Alicyclobacillus sp. SO9: one gene and its partner. The protein of the gene in region 1 interacts with the protein of each later gene in a pairwise test. Links are inferred from orthologs where the notes say so. Each region holds a gene or a part of one and is shown on either strand. Other genes may lie near its edges. The genes, in order: selB and serC.

Evidence for each region.
Region 2: the proteins of selB (region 1) and serC interact in binary tests that used the Escherichia coli proteins (3 or more experiments, as listed by UniProt). The link is inferred for Alicyclobacillus sp. SO9 from one-to-one orthologs.

The regions. Positions count from the first base shown.
Region 1 is NZ_CP066339.1:668,252-671,522, forward strand. What follows is about bases 288-3,235. They hold selB (selenocysteine-specific translation elongation factor), read left to right. Parts: upstream 288-760; coding sequence 761-2,710; downstream 2,711-3,235. Other genes in these bases: GI364_RS02870 (tetratricopeptide repeat protein), read left to right, coding at 288-750; GI364_RS02880 (NUDIX domain-containing protein), read left to right, coding at 2,982-3,235. In the rest of the region: more of GI364_RS02870, read left to right, coding at 1-287; more of GI364_RS02880, read left to right, coding at 3,236-3,271. UniProt on the Escherichia coli protein: Translation factor necessary for the incorporation of selenocysteine into proteins. It probably replaces EF-Tu for the insertion of selenocysteine directed by the UGA codon. SelB binds GTP and GDP.
Region 2 is NZ_CP066339.1:2,186,093-2,189,281, reverse strand. Bases 299-3,164 are described here. They hold serC (3-phosphoserine/phosphohydroxythreonine transaminase), read right to left. Parts: upstream 2,343-3,164; coding sequence 1,254-2,342; downstream 299-1,253. Other genes in these bases: serA (phosphoglycerate dehydrogenase), read right to left, coding at 2,412-3,164; GI364_RS09830 (HAD family hydrolase), read right to left, coding at 299-1,235. Outside these bases: more of GI364_RS09830, read right to left, coding at 114-298; more of serA, read right to left, coding at 3,165-3,189. UniProt on the Escherichia coli protein: Catalyzes the reversible conversion of 3-phosphohydroxypyruvate to phosphoserine and of 3-hydroxy-2-oxo-4-phosphonooxybutanoate to phosphohydroxythreonine. Is involved in both pyridoxine and serine biosynthesis.

The DNA of each region.
Region 1 (3,271 bases):
TTGCCTGACTTGGAGGCGGTGGCAGATTACCATCTGGACCGTCTGGACACCGCAGTCAACACAAACGCGCACAGTCTGCGAGTGAGTTACCAGTATGACTTGCCCATAGAAAATCAGTTTGCCGAGATGAAGCGCAGGCTGAACAGCGCGCAGCCTTCGGAATGGCAGGACGATCCGGTCCTTCGCGCTTCGATGTACTGGGGGCTGCGCCATGGCAACGGCGAGACAAGAAGGGCGGTTATCCGCACTTTAGCCATTATTGGCGACGAAGATGCACAGAAAGCCTTACGACTGTTTGTACGTCGTACTGATGTCTCACAATCAATTCGCCAGGTGGCATTGTCTGCTCTAAAAATCTGTGATCCCAACGGGATGGTTGAATACTACGACGGAACGCAAATAGTCAAGCAGCCCTTGGACAACTTGCCGTGGGAGATGCTGCTTCAGGTTGATTCACAGTGGAGTGCCATTTGGCAGCAAACACAGGCAATGTTGCACAAGAAAAACTGTACGGATTGCCATTTGCCGGCCAAGACGGCTTGGCTCGGCTTTTTGAAACGTCTGTTTATCCGCAATGACGTACGCGTTATCAAGCCTGAGGTTTGGGTTGCGGGGCTTGTCTACCTTGCCATCAAGGGAGCCGGCCAAAAAACGTCTCAAAAGGAAGTTGCAGAGTCGCTGGGTGTATCCGTTTCATCGCTGCGAAAGGCCAGCAGACGGCTGCAGACTTACTTTCCTTTGAACAAGTGAGGGCATGCGGGTGACAGAACGACACGTTGTAATTGGGACAGCTGGGCATATCGATCACGGTAAAACGATGCTTGTTCAGGCATTGACGGGGAAAAACACTGACAGGCTGCAGGAAGAACAGAACCGCGGTATTTCTATAGATATTGATTTTGCACCATTGCGGTTCTCTGATGCAACGGTAGCCGGGATTGTTGATGTACCGGGGCATGAGCGTTTTGTCAGAAACATGGTTGCGGGAGCCGCCGGCATTGACGGTGCCCTTGTGGTTGTGGACGTAAACGAGGGACTGATGCCGCAGACTTATGAACACTTGGCAATTTTGCAGTTGCTTGGTGTGACACAGGGTGTAGTAGCCTTGACTAAAGTAGACTTGGCAGATTCAGATTTGACTCAAATTGCAGTCGATGTCATTCAGGAAAGCCTCGCCGATACCCCTTTTTTTGAGTCTCCAATTGTCCCTGTCAGTGCAAAGACCGGCCAGGGTTTGGAAGCGTTGAAAGAAGCCCTGTATCAACTCGTACAGAGCTGTGAGACACGAGATGCTTCAGGTGCCTTTCGTCTTCCCATTGACAAAGTCTTTTCTGTTCCGGGATTCGGAACGGTCGTCAGCGGGACAATTTGGCGCGGTCAAATTAATACAGGTGATTCAGTGGAACTGTTGCCAGGGGGAAAAGAAGCCAGGGTGCGGGGGATTCAGGTTCATGGTGAGAAGGTACAGGCGGCCAAAGCCGGACAGCGGGCCGCATTGAACCTGACGGGTGTCGACAAACATGAATTGCGCCGAGGTTTCACAGCATCAGCTTTTGGAACGCTGCACGAGACGCAGCTTATAGATGCAAAAGTTCACGTTTTGGACGGACGAGAGAAAGCCGTCGAGCACCGTGAAAGAGTCCATTTTCACCTGGGGACAAGTGAAGCCATTGGGACATTGCTCCTGCTCGAAGACGACGTACTCACTGCAGGTTCGGAAGCCTATGTCCAAATACAACTGGACAGGCCAGTTGTATGTGACACATTGGACTTTTTTGTCTTGCGCAGCTACTCACCCGTCACGACAATAGGCGGCGGTCGAGTCATCGATGTGGCTCCGACGCGTTTGCACCGGCGAAAACGATCAAATGTATTGGAAATGCTGTCTGAGAGAGACAGTGATAGTCCACAGCAGCGACTGTTGGCCATACTCGGGCGCAAGGCGTGCATACCGGTAGCTGAAATTGCGGCCGCGCTGAGCCTAACCGTTGCTGAGGCTGCGGACTTGCTGCAAAGGGCACAAGCTGAACAGACGGTGGTCGAACTCCCTAGCGGCTGGATGAAGACGGCGCATGTGGAGGAAACACTGAGGGACATGGAACAGGCTCTGTGGGAATTGCACCAGAAGCAACGTTTTTTGAACTGGGTGCAGCGGACGCGATTGCTTGCTGCTGCGGGCAACGGATTGCCACGGGGGAACCGGACCAGCGCTCACAGCGGTGCTGAAAGCGAGTTTTCACAGCGCGACTTACTGTGGTTACTGCAAGAAGGCAGCCGTGAGCAGCGCTGGATTGTAAAGGAAACACGGGTGAAGGCAACAGACTGGAAGGTGACTCTTGGTGATGAGGAGTCGTTCATTCTTTCCAAGCTCCAGCATATGTTAAGCAGTGCCGGACTACAGCCGGTTTCGGTCGCGGAACTGAAGGCGGTAGTCCCGAAGCGCGACAGAATTGCAGAGGCGCTGCTGCGGCATCTAGAAGAAGCAGGGACAGCTCTCGAGTTAACCGAGGGGCTGTGGCTTCACAAGGCTGCGCTGGACGCTGCAGTCGACAGCTTACGTGAGTTGTACGCGGCACAGGGACCGTTTACGGTCGCCATGGCCAGGGACGCATTAGCGTCAAATCGAAAGATTACAGTCATGTTGCTGGAGTACTTGGATGAGCGGAAGGTGACTCATCGAAAAGAAGATGTGCGAACCATTACACTCTGAGTTAAAAACGGGGCTTGACCGACTCAATTTGAAACTTTTTTTCTTGTGTAACAAATTCTTAAAGCCAATGTAATATGAATGCAACATGGGCACTGTACTATAAGGGTGCATCACATTTGACCCCCTTATTGAATATATTTACGTTGCAGTTGGCGCCCCGGTATGGCGCCTTTTTTTTATTTCGTGTAGGATCATAAAAGTGGTACCCAATGAGCGAGTCTGATGTGAAAACGGAAAGACCGCGAGCTCGACATCGTGGAGTGATGAACTTATGCAAATCATCGTGAATACCTGTTTGCGTTTTAACGAGGGTATTGTGATGATTCAAAAGCCTCGCCGAGGCTGGTGGTATCTCCCAGGCGGAAAAGTAGATGCGGGCGAGACGTGGCTCGAAGCCGCGGTTCGCGAAGTTAGGGAAGAAACAGGACTGATTGTCGGAAATGTGACTTTGGCCGGTATTTATTTGGTCCGTACGCAAACGTCGCCCGGTGTGTTTGAAGACGTTCGAACAATTGTACAATTCGCAACTGAAGACATCTCTGGGGAAATGAACGTGCATTC
Region 2 (3,189 bases), 1.5 Mb from region 1 along the record:
AAACCATATCTCCCCGCAAGATGTTTTTCTAGAATTTTAGACAAGAAGAAATTTGCCGTTATTCCCCAACAACACGCTGGGCAAATACCTCCCCTTACCAGCGTTTCCCATAACTATTTTTTCAGTAACGACCATAAATCCGTCACATCCGACCAGATGTATGTGGCTCCTGCTGTTTCAAACTCAGGTCGAGCTGCTTTACCTGAAAGTCCTGTAAGTACTGCTGCAAAATCACATCCCAGACTCTTTGCAGCCAACAAATCGGCCATGGAGTCTCCAACGATGAGAATCGTGTCCCCTACCGTATGTTCAAGAGGTAACTCCTCTTGAAGAACTGCAATGGTGTCAGGGCTCTCCATGTAACTTCGCAAGTAGCAGAACGGATGAGGCTTAGACAAAGGGCGATAAGATGGGTAGCTCGTCTCCGCTTCAAGCACGTCGGACGCAGTAGTAATGCATCCCTCATCAAAGTATTCATCCCAGGCATAGCTTTCAAACGGAACTTTCGTTTCCACTTCCGGCCGTCCGGTGGCAACCCCAATACGAACTCCGCGCCGAACGCACTCTGCAAAGAGTTTGCTCACTTCCTTCGGATTTACGACCGGTACCTCGTTCAAGACAAAACCAGTTTTGTTACCAGGCTGCGACGGCAGATAGCTTTTCCCAAGATACCATTCTTGAAAAGTTTGCTGTCCTACCTCCCACAAGCTTCTTAACACTGCCTCAATTTTCGGGTTTGTCCCAAACACCAATTGATACCGCTGTTCCAAAACAAGCCACAAATCCTGTTTTGTTCGACATGCCTCAAACAGCTTGGAAAAGTCAGAAAAATCCGTCTGAATATCCAATCCTTTCAGCATACCGCCAAATTCCCGCAGAGATTTTTCGGTCCAAGATTCAACTGCTGCGAATTTTGAAAACTCTGGACCAGCGCTGACCGCTTCTGCGTATTTTAGAAACTGCACCAAAAATTGAAGATATACCATATCCCAATTGGCATTGATGCCTAGGCTCTTCATTGCGTTTAAAACCGTATCTTGAACAAAAACACTCCATCGTATCTGATGAATCTGTTCGTCACTAAAGTTATCCCTGTATTCAGGAAGATAGCTTATGGAAACGCCAAGAAACCGAGAGCTGCTCAACAATTCATAGATTGTCAGGGCAGATGCATCAAAGTACCTCTCCTCACTCAATAACACACCGTCTACATCAAACAGAATCGTCTTATACACAGATTGCACTCCACACTTTCAATTGTTCTTCCGAAAAGTCTGCATAAATTCGGCCAGGCGACTACATGCCTCCAAAGAGAGGGCATTGTAAATGGAGGCACGACAACCGCCGACAGACCGGTGCCCAGACAGTCCCACAAAACCAGACTCCGCCGCTTCGCGCAAAAATTTCTGCTCTAGTTCGTCTGATGCAAGGTTAAACGTGACATTCATTCGAGAGCGGCTGCTTGCCTGTGCATACCCTCTGTAAAAACCCTCACTCTTATCAATGGCGGTATACAGGGTACCAGCTTTGTCTTCGTTCAGTTGCTCAATGCCCCGCAATCCCCCCATACTCTCCAGCCATTTCAAAACTTTTCCGAGGACATAAACGGAAAACACCGGCGGCGTATTGTACCGTGATTTACCGGAAATATGGGTCGCATAACGCATGACTTTTGGAACTTCTTCCATCACGGCCTGCTGTACCCATTCCCTTCTTAGCAAAACCAAGGTCACGCCAGCGGGACCAAGGTTCTTTTGTGCTCCGCCATACACCATGTCAAAGTTTGTCATGGCAAAGGGACGAGACAGCATATCGCTTGACATGTCAGCCACCAATGGAACTGACTGTTTTTCAGGCAATTGTCTCCACTGGGTTCCGTAGATGGTGTTGTTAGTGGTGATATGCACATAGGCGTCCGACTCTTTCGTGTTCCACTGTGTCGGTATAGACCGGAAACCCTGCTCCTTGGAACTTCCTGCAATACGCACCCTTCCCGTTGTCTCTGCTTCCTGCATTGCTTTGTTCGCCCACGATCCGCTCAGAACATAGGCAGCTTCTGACCCCTCCCCGCGGAAATTTAACGGAAGCATGGCGAACTGCAGACTGGCACCGCCTTGCAAAAATAAAACTTCATATTCGTCAGACACCTGCAGCAGTCTTCGCAGTCGCGCCTCGGCCTCTTCCTGTATTTCCTCGTACGCCTTGCCCCGGTGGCTCATCTCCATGACTGACATCCCAGATTGCCGATAGTTTAGCAGTTCTTCCTGCACTTCTAACAGCACGGATTCCGGGAGTACTGCAGGACCTGCACCAAAATTGTCTACTCGCGCTGGATGTGACAAACTACAACCTCCTCAAAATGGTCGCTTCAATCTAAAATGGTCGTTTCAAGCGAAAACGGTATGTCCACGCTAGAGTACAATGGTCTGTACTTCATGAATGCCAGGCAGCTGCGACAACTCATGCACTACCGATTCAGGTACCAGCTTATCCACTGTCAGAAGCATGACTGCCTCTCCACCCGTTTCCTTACGACCCACCTGCATCGCAGCAATATTAATCTGTTCCTTGCCCAACATGCTGCCAAGATGCCCAATCATCCCGGGTCTGTCATGGTGTTTTGTGAAAATCATCTTTCCTTCTGTACTTGCGTCGATTGGATAGCCCTCAATTTCAACAATACGCGGACCAAGACCGTTGTACAGCGTACCCGCTACCTTGTGTAATTCTCCGTTGACCCGAACCGACAGACTGAGAAGATGGGTAAATACCTTGTGCTGCGATTCACGGACCTGTCGTATAGTCATACCTGCCTGCTTAGCCAAAGTCGGAGCATTGATGAAGTTGACTTCGTCACCGTATCTGTAGCCCAAGAGCCCTTTCAAGACACTTCTCGACACAAAGGGTAAATCACTGTCATCAAGTTCACCGCAAAACACCATTTCTACTTCAGACATAGCCCCAGACGCCAATTGACCTACAAATTTCCCGAGGCGCTCACCCAAATTTAGATGCGGCTGTAAATACTGTTTCTGCTCTTCGCTTAGAGAAGGTATGTTTACAGCGTTCTTAAACGGCTTTCCAACCAGCACATGCCCAACTTCTTCTGCGACAGAGACAGCCACATTGACCTGCGCCTCTACCGTCGATGCCCCCAAGTGGGGCGTTGTGATGACTTGAGGAAATTGC